3 regions of the Flavonifractor porci genome follow, and region 3 is predicted to be linked to each of the others. Evidence: predicted binding sites of a transcription regulator. Region 3 holds the regulator's gene; each other region holds the start of a gene.
What was found. Region 3 encodes HrcA, which represses chaperone genes, less so after heat shock. Its sites were predicted from a motif close to TGTTAGCACTCNNNNNNNNNGAGTGCTAACA; they were not measured.

Region 1 (3,241 bases), on a different contig from region 3:
GGCGGGGATCACGCCCGATGCCCTCCTTACCGACGTGGAGGAGGCCCTGTCCGCCCTGGGTGAGCTCACCGGAGCCAACATCCGGGAGGACATCACCGCACGCATCTTCGAGCGGTTCTGTGTTGGAAAATAGGGGCGGCCTTTGGCCGCTCTTTTTTGCGCTTTGTAACACCTTGTCTCCACATTGGCACCGGCCCTGTAACCCTCTGTACCACGGAACATGGTAGGATGGAGGCAGAAAAGGAGGTTACTGTTATGAAGCGCACGGTATTGCCTGCCCTGCTGCTGGCCCTTGCCCTGTGCGGCTGCGCGGCACAGACACCGCCCCCTGCATCCCCATCTCCGGCGGCGGAGCCGCGCCCCCTGACCCAGGAGGAGATTGACCGGGTCAACGAGGCCTTCTCACCCCTGGTGGAGCAAGACGGCGTGACCTACGTTGCCCCAGTGAGCTGCTTCTTTACCTGTTATTATGACGATGTGAAAAATTTGGACTTTGCTGACTTTTTGTACTACTTCCCCGGCGACGGTACATTGAGCGCCGAAGATGAGGCGGAGTCTAACGCCCTGAAAGCCCTGCCCGGCTACCCCTGGGGGAATTCGCCGGGTTCCGTGCCCACCCACCGCATCCTCCGCGCTTCGGTGGACCAGGCCCTGGAGCGCTACGCCGGCATCACCTCCGCCGATCTGGACACCTCCGGCGTGCCCTATCTGGAGAAGTTCGACGCCTGGTACAACTTTACCAGCGACTTCGGCCCTGGCTGTTTTGTGTGCGCCGGAGGCCAGGTGGACGAGGCTGCCGGAACCGCTCTGCTGTGGACTGACGAGGGGGAGGACGGCTCCCGTATTGAACTGGCCCTGGGAAAGGACGGGGAGAACTGGCACATCCGGTCCCACCGGAATACCGCCTCCGACAAGCTGCTGGAGCTGCTGGCCGGGCTGGAGGGGGAGAATATCGGCTCTGTGAGCTGGTATGGGCCCAACGATCCCCTCGAGGCGGAGCAGCTGGCCGACCTTATCCGGGCCGCGGCGGCCCACCCGGTGGACCATCCCGATCTCACCCTCAATGGCTCGGACACCGACATCATATGGACCCTGGATTGCTACCTGGCCCCAAAGGATCAGGGGGCCTACTCCGAAGATGATGCGCTCCATCTCCAGGTGGGGCTGGAGGAAAACGTGGTGGAGATCTTCGGCGGGAGCAATTTGCCCCGGAGCAAGGTCCACCTGGAGGATGAGTCCCTCTACCAGCTCATCCGCACCAGCTGTGATACCCCGGACGACATCGACCAGGAGGCCTACGCCGCCTGCCGGGAACTGACCGACGCCTACTACGATGCCAGACTGGCGCAAGTGGGCGGCGAAGGCGGCTTCGTGAGCTGGGAGCTGACCTGCTTCCGGGAGGAGGATCAGGCTTCTGCTCTGGATGCCAAGGCCTACACCATCGGTGCGGCCTTCCGCACCGATCCGCCCGAGCGGGCTCCCCAACTGCTGGCCGGGGGCTCCTATGTGGACAGCCAGTTGCGGGTCCACGGCCTGGACTGGCAGGCCACCTATCTGGTGACCATCGGCGGCCAGCCCGCCGGAGTGCTCCGGCTGGGAGAGCCGACGGACGACGGCCCCCTGAGCCACTTTGACAGCGTGGAGGCCCTCCGGGCCGCCCTGTGGACGCCGGGAGATGAATTGTAAACATTTCTTGAACCCCCTTGCAATTTTTCATACGAAGGATTATGATAGCGTTAGCACTCAGGACATCTGAGTGCTAACGCTGTGTTTTTACATATAGTTTAAGATACAGGAGGCATCCACCATGGCAAAGAAACAGTTCAAAGCGGAGTCCAAGCGCCTGCTGGACCTGATGATCAACTCCATTTACACCCACAAGGAGATCTTCCTGCGGGAGATCATCTCCAACGCCAGCGACGCCATGGACAAGCTGGCCTATAAGGCCCTCACCGATGACAAGGTGGGTCTGGACCGGTCGGACCTGAAGATTACCCTCACCCCCGACCAGATCGCCCGCACCCTCACCATTAGCGACAACGGCATCGGCATGACCAAGGAAGAGCTGGAGCAGAACTTGGGCACCATCGCCCGCAGCGGCTCCCTCCAGTTCAAGGAGGAAATGGCCAGGCAGGAGAAGGCCGAGGGAGATACCACCGACATCATCGGTCAGTTCGGCGTGGGCTTCTACTCTGCCTTCATGGTGGCCGACCACGTCACCGTCACCAGTAAGGCCTACGGCGCCGAGGAGGCCTTCCGCTGGGAGTCCGACGGCGCCGACGGCTACACCATCACCCCCTGCGAGAAGGAGAGCGTGGGCACCGACATTGTCCTCCACATCAAGGCCAATACCGACGACGACCACTACGACGAGTATCTGGAGCAGTACCGCATCGCCGATCTGGTGAAGAAGTACTCCGACTATATCCACTACCCCATCGTCATGCTCATGCACAAGTCCCGCCAGAAGCCCCGTCCGGAGGACGCAGGCGACGACTACAAGCCCGAGTGGGAGGACTACGATGTATGGGAGACCCTCAACTCCATGGTGCCCCTGTGGCAGCGGCCCAAGAGTGAGGTCAAGACCGAGGAATATAACCAGTTCTACAAGGAGAAGTACGGTGACTGGGAGGACCCCCTGAGCGTGATCCACGTCTCCGCCGAGGGTACCGTGGAGTACAAGGCCATGCTCTACATCCCCTCTCACGCCCCCTACGACTTCTACACCCGGGAATATGAGAAGGGCCTGCAGCTCTACTCCTCCGGCGTGCTCATCATGGACAAGTGCGCCGACCTTTTGCCCGAGCACTTCCGCTTCGTCAAGGGTGTGGTGGACTCCCAGGACTTCTCCCTGAACATTTCCCGCGAGATGCTCCAGCACACCCGTCAGCTGAAGGTCATTGCCAACAACCTGGAGAAGAAGATCAAGGGCGAGCTGCTCCGCCTCCAGAAGGACGACCGGGAGAAGTACGAGACCTTCTGGAAGGCCTTCGGTCCCCAGATCAAGATGGGTGTGGTGGCCGACTACGGCGTCCACAAGGACCTGCTCAGCGACCTGCTGCTGTTCTGGTCCTCCAGGGACGGCAAGCTGACCACCCTGGCCGAGTACAAGGAGCGGATGGCCGAGGATCAGCAGTACGTCTACTTTGCCTGCGGCGAGGATACCGCCAAGCTGGACAAGCTGCCCCAGGCCGAGCGCATCCGGGACAAGGGCTACGAGATCCTCTACCTCACCGCCGAG
Region 2 (3,241 bases), on a different contig from region 3:
GGTGCCCAGAGTCAGGCCACCCATGGGCATGGTGATGAGAAGCAGGTAGCTCTGCACAATGGTGGCGCAGACCACCAGCTTATCGCCCAACTCCGGCCCACCATAGTGCTGGAGCACCGTGTTGAGGACGATAAGCAGCACACTGTCGGTGGCAATGATCAGGAAGGGGGACAAGCCAAATGTGACGATCCGCATCATGATCTTCCGGTCAAAGCCGCCCCATCGCAGGGGCACCGGCATCTTCTTCCGCAGCAGAGAGCAAAGCACGAAGGCGCAGGAGGCCATCTGGGAGATCACCGTAGCCAGCGCCGCGCCCGCCACATCCAACTTTAAAACAAAGATAAAAATAGGGTCCAGCACAATGTTGAGCACCGCCCCCAGCATGACTGTGGCCATACCCAATCCTGAAAAGCCCTGAGCAATGAGAAAGCTGTTCATGCCGGTAGCCATCAGGGCAAAGAAGGTGCCGGCGGTGTAGATGGTCAGATAGGTATCGGCGTAGCCAAAGGTGGCCGGACTGGCGCCAAACCACTGGAGCAGCTGCCCCTTGAGCAGCAGGAACAGCCCCGTCAGCCCCACCGACAGCACCAACAGCATGAAGAAGCTGTTGGACAGCACCCGGCTGGCCTCCTTCCGGTTCCCCTCCCCCATCCGCATGGCCAGGATGGGCGAGCCGCCCAACCCCACCAAGGAGGCAAAGGAACTGAGCAGGGTGACGATAGGTCCGCACACACCCACTCCTGCCAGAGCCAGATCCCCGATCTGCGGGATATTTCCGATGTAAATGCGGTCTACGATGCTATAGAGTACACTGACCAGCTGGGCCAGCATGGTGGGAATGGCCAGTTTACAGACCAGGCGAAAAACCGGATCATTCCCCAAATCGTTGGTCCGTTTCATCTCGCTCCTCCTTCAGACAGTCCACGGCATTATACCTCTTTTTTCTGCTCTCGTAAAGGGGCTATCCTGTCAAATCACTCCCCCGCCGAAGGTTTTAGCACTCTCTATACACGAGTGCTAAAAATTCACATTCCGTTCATGATTTTTAACTTGCGGGGGACTATACTGAGGACAAACAAAAAGCTTCCCCTTGAAAGGAGTGTTTTTTATGAATGCACAGAAATACACCCAGAAATCTCTGGAGGCCGTCCAGACCGCCCAGAGTCTGGCCACCGAATATGGCAACCAGCAGATCGAGCAGCCTCACCTGCTGCTGGCGCTGCTCAGCGATGAGTCCGGCCTGATCCCCCAGCTGCTGGGGAACATGGGCCTCACCGTTCCCTCCTTCACCGCCGCCACCAAGGCCGAGGTTGAGAAACTGCCCCGTGTCTCCGGCTCCGGTCGTGAGCAGGGTAAGATCTATGTGGCCCAGGACGTGGACAAATGCCTGAACACCGCCGAGTCCATCGCCTCCTCCATGAAGGACGAATACGTCTCGGTGGAGCACCTGCTGCTCTCCCTGATCGACACCGCCAACCGGGAGCTGAAGGAACTCTTCCGTACCTATCACGTCACCAAGGAAGGGGTGCTCCAGGCCCTGACCGCTGTCCGGGGCAATCAGCGAGTCACCTCTGACAATCCCGAGGACACCTACAACGCCCTGAAGAAGTATGGCTCCGACCTGGTGGAACGGGCCCGGCAGAACAAGCTGGACCCGGTCATCGGCCGTGACGACGAGATCCGCAACGTGATCCGCATCCTGAGCCGCAAGAGCAAGAACAACCCCGTCCTCATCGGCGAACCCGGCGTGGGCAAGACCGCTATTGCCGAGGGTCTGGCCCAGCGGATCGTCAAAGGCGATGTGCCCGGCTCCCTGAAAGACAAGACCATCTTCGCTCTGGACATGGGCTCCCTCATTGCGGGCGCCAAGTACCGGGGCGAGTTTGAGGAGCGGCTGAAGGCCGTCCTCAACGAGGTGAAGAAGTCCGAGGGCCGTATCATCCTCTTTATCGATGAGCTACACACCATTGTGGGCGCCGGCAAGACCGAGGGCGCCATGGACGCCGGCAACCTGCTCAAGCCCATGCTTTCCCGGGGCGAGCTCCACTGCATCGGCGCCACCACCCTCAACGAGTACCGCCAGTATATCGAGAAGGACGCCGCCCTGGAGCGGCGGTTCCAGCCTGTCATGGTCAACGAGCCCACGGTGGAGGACACCATTGCCATCCTCCGCGGCCTGAAGGAGCGCTATGAGGTGTTCCACGGCGTAAAGATCCAGGACGGCGCCATCATCGCCGCCGCCACCCTGTCCGACCGCTATATCACCGACCGGTTCCTGCCCGACAAGGCCATCGATTTGATCGACGAGGCCTGCGCCATGATCCGCACCGAGATCGACTCCATGCCCACCGAGCTGGACATCATCCAGCGTAAGATCATCCAGCACGAGATTGAGGAGGCCGCCCTGAAGAAGGAAGACGACGCCCTGTCCCGCGAGCACCTGGCCGAGATCCAGAAGGAACTGGCCGAGATGCGGGATGAGTTCAACGCCAAGAAGGCCCAGTGGGAGAACGAGAAGAATGCCATCGGCAAGGTTCAGAAGCTGCGTGAGGATCTGGAGACCGCCAACGCCGAACTGGAGAAGGCCCAGCGGCAGTACGACCTGAACCGCGCCGCCGAACTGCAGTACGGCCGCATCCCCGAGCTGCGCAAGCAGCTGGAGGCCGAGGAGGCCATTGCCAACGAGAGCAAGGCCCGTTCCCTGCTGCGGGATAAGGTCACCGAGGAGGAGATCGCCCGCATCATCGAGCGCTGGACCGGCATCCCCGTTGCCAAGCTGATGGAGAGTGAGCGCGAGAAGCTGCTCCATCTGGAGGATATTCTCCACCAGCGGGTGGTTGGTCAGGATGAGGCCGTGCGACTGGTCAGCGAGGCTATCCTGCGCAGCCGGGCCGGCATCGCCGACCCCAACCGACCCATCGGCTCCTTCCTGTTCCTTGGCCCCACCGGCGTGGGTAAGACCGAACTGGCCAAGACTCTGGCCGAGGCCCTGTTTGACTCTGAGAAGAATATGGTGCGTATCGACATGAGCGAATATATGGAGAAATTCTCCGTATCCCGTCTCATCGGCGCCCCTCCGGGATATGTGGGCTATGAGGAGGGCGGTCAGCTCACCGAGGCCGTCCGCCGCCATCCCTACTCCGTGGTCCTCTTTGACGAGGTGGAGAAGGCCCATCCCGACGTGTTCAACATCCTGCTCCAGGTGCTGGACGACGGCCGTATCACCGACAGCCAGGGCCGT
Region 3 (3,241 bases):
TCTTCGCCATCAATCCCTCTGCCTCCGTTTACGCCCGGCCCCGGATTATTGACCCGGAGATCTGGGCGGAGAAGGAGTACATCGGCATCAACATGGGGATGTTCCGCCGGCATGAGAAGCGCATTGATCTGGCGGAGGGGCCCCGGGATCTGGCGGAGGGCCTCCACCTGATCCCTGACCGGGTGAAGCACGAGCAGTCCCTGGTGGCTGAGACCTCGGAAGGGCTGGTGGTCCTCAACTCCTGCTGCCACGCCGGAGTGGTGAAAATCCTCACCCAGCTCTCCGAACAGTTCCCCGGCACCCCGATCCGTGCGGTATTGGGAGGCTTCCACCTGATGGGCAAGGAGGGGGTATCCACCCTGGGCCCCTCACCGGAAAAGGTACGCTCCATCGCCGCCGCCCTGCGGGATGATTTAAAGGTACAGGATATCTACACCGGCCACTGCACCGGAGATCCCGCTTACGCCCTGCTGGAGGAGGAGCTGGGAGACAGGCTCCACCGTTTTACCACCGGGGCGGTCTATGAATTTGCTGACTGAATCAAAAAGGACGCGCCGCAGGCGCGTCCTTTTCTTATAATTCCCGTTCCATTCTAATATCAGACAGTTGAAACCATTTGTCAGAATACGTGACGTATTCAAATCCCAGCTTCTCATAGATCCGCAGGGCGGCTTTCAGCTTGTGGTTGGAGGTGATCACGATGGTCTTTTGTCCCGCGTCCCGGGCGGCCTGGATCACCGCCTCCATCAGTGCGGTACCGATACCCCGCTCCCGATACTCCTCTTTGACGCCGAATTTCAAGGCCTCGCACACACCGTCGCCCTGGAGCTCCAGCATCACCATGCCCACGATCTCTCGGCCGCAGCGGGCCAACAACACCCGGCCGCCTCCAGCAATAAACCGGTGTGGATCAGCCAGCATCTCCAGATCCACCGGCTCCAGCAGGTCATACTCCAGCAGCCAGGGCAGAGAGATATCCTCCAGGTCCTGTTTGTAGCGCTCTTCGTAGTCAATGATCTCCACGGGCACCGTTTTGTCCATGGGGTACTCCCTCCTGTTTGCAAGTCTTTCTCCTTATTGGATAGAATACCATTGAACGGTCCCCACGTCAACCGCCGTCCGTTTGCAATCTGCCCCCTCCTCTGCTATCTTTTTCCCGTTCACATTTAATTTACAACCCTGCCTATTGACTTTTTTCCCGGACGGTGCTACATTATCTTTAGCACTCAGGTAGTATGAGTGCTAAAACGAAAGTGAGGTGGCTGCCATGGATTTGACGGAACGCAAAAAACGAATCCTGCGCGCCATCATCGAAAGTTACATTCAGTCCGCGGAGCCGGTGGGGTCCAAGGCCATTGCCTCTTCCATCGGCATGGAGATCTCCTCGGCCACCATCCGCAACGAGATGGCGGATCTGGAGACTCTGGGGCTGCTGGAAAAGCCCCATACCTCCGCCGGACGCATCCCCTCTCCCAAGGGATATCGGTTCTACGTCAACGAACTGATGGAGGAGCACAAGCTCTCCCTTCAGGAGACCCAACGCATCAATCAGGCCCTGCGCCTGAAGATGCAGGAGCTGGACCGGGTACTGGATCAGGCCGGCCGGGTGGTATCCCAGCTGACCAACTACCCCGCCTTTGCTCTGTCCTCCGGCATGAGCCGGGTAACCATCCGCCGGTTTGACCTTCTGATGGTGGAACGCAACGCCTTTATCATCGTAGTGATGACCGACACCAATGTCGTGCGAAACCGATTGATCCGCCTGCCCTCCGATTTGACGGAGGCTCAGCTGCAAATGCTCAACACCTTGCTCAACGCCACTTTTACCGGCCTGCCTCTGGATGAGATCACGCCGGAGCTGATGCGGGTGGCCCAGCACGCCGCAGGAGAGGCCTACGGGCTCATCTCCCTGGTGGTTTCCTTCGCGATGGAGGTGCTGGAGAGTCTGGAGCAGCGCACCGTCCACACCTCGGGCATCGCCCATCTGCTGGAGCTGCCTGAGTACCGCTCTTTGGAGCGGGCCCAGCCTCTGCTGAGCTACCTCTCCGAGGATGCCGATCCCGCCCGCTTCCCTGTACCCAAGGACGCCTCCATGAAGATCCTCATCGGCCCGGAAAACGTGGCCGACGCATTGAAGGATACCAGCGTGGTGGTAGCCAGCTACGACATTGGCGACGGAATGCGGGGTGTCATCGGTGTGGTGGGACCCACCCGTATGGATTATGCCAAAATAACCGCCCGCCTTTCCTATCTGGCCGAGGGACTGACCCGGCTGTTCGGGCAGGGCGAGCTGCCGGGCGGCAGCGACGATCATAAATAGGAGATGAGTGCATCCCATGAGTAAGAAAGAGAAACAGCCCGAAGAGGTCATCCCCGAGGAGCAGACCGTGCAGGCCGCCGAGACTGCGGAGGAAACCCCCAATCCTCTGTTGGAGGAGCTGGAGGCTCTGAAGCAGAATCTCACCGACCAGGAGGATAAATTCCTCCGCCTGGCCGCCGAGTACGACAACTACCGCCGCCGCAGCCAGAAGGAAAAGGAGTCTGCCTGGGCCGATTCCAAGGCGGAGACTGCCGCCGCCTTCCTGCCGGTATACGATAACCTGGAGCGGGCCCTCAAGCAGGACACCGCTGACGAGGCCTATAAGAAGGGCGTGGAGATGACCATGACCCAGCTGAAGGAGGTCCTCTCCAAGCTGGGCATCCAGGAGATCCCCGCTCTGGGCGAGGCCTTTGACCCCAACCTGCACAATGCCGTCATGCACGTGGAGGACGAGAACGCCGGGGAGAACACCATTGTAGAGGTATTCCAGGCCGGCTTCCGCACCGAAGAAAAGGTGATCCGGTTCTCTATGGTCAAGGTAGCGAATTAAAAGGAAGCGCTGAACCGCTGAGCAGGGGAGCCTGGACCGGAGCGAGGGCGAGCGAAGGGCCGCGAGGCGGCCCACAGACCAGCCCGAGACGCAGGGAAGGCGACCCGGCCGCGCGGCGTGAGAAGCGTGACATCAGGGCGCACAGTGTGCGCCCATCTCCCTACGTTAAAAAACAATTTACGATATATTGGAGGAATTGATTATGTCTAAGATCATCGGTATCGACCTCGGTACGACCAACTCTTGTGTCGCCGTTATGGAAGGCGGCGAGGCTGTTGTTATCGCCAACGCGGAAGGCAACCGCACCACCCCCTCTGTCGTGGCCTTCTCCAAGGACGGCGAGCGTATGGTGGGCCAGGTGGCCAAGCGTC

Region 1: htpG (molecular chaperone HtpG) is a predicted target of HrcA. The motif match lies at 1,735-1,765, and genes of this name have one in related genera.
Region 2: clpB (ATP-dependent chaperone ClpB) is a predicted target of HrcA. The motif match lies at 993-1,023, and genes of this name have one in related genera.

The regions. Positions count from the first base shown of each region.
Region 1 is NZ_JBBHLB010000006.1:101,290-104,530, reverse strand. Features, by position in the region: gene mnmE (tRNA uridine-5-carboxymethylaminomethyl(34) synthesis GTPase MnmE) at 1-133, shown strand, start outside; gene WHJ28_RS07250 (hypothetical protein) at 256-1,686, shown strand; gene htpG (molecular chaperone HtpG) at 1,808-3,241, shown strand, end outside.
Region 2 is NZ_JBBHLB010000004.1:220,910-224,150, reverse strand. Features, by position in the region: gene WHJ28_RS05055 (MATE family efflux transporter) at 1-900, opposite strand, end outside; gene clpB (ATP-dependent chaperone ClpB) at 1,109-3,241, shown strand, end outside.
Region 3 is NZ_JBBHLB010000017.1:51,264-54,504, reverse strand. Features, by position in the region: gene WHJ28_RS13465 (MBL fold metallo-hydrolase) at 1-539, shown strand, start outside; gene WHJ28_RS13460 (GNAT family N-acetyltransferase) at 574-1,041, opposite strand; gene hrcA (heat-inducible transcriptional repressor HrcA) at 1,268-2,320, shown strand; gene grpE (nucleotide exchange factor GrpE) at 2,337-2,870, shown strand; gene dnaK (molecular chaperone DnaK) at 3,073-3,241, shown strand, end outside.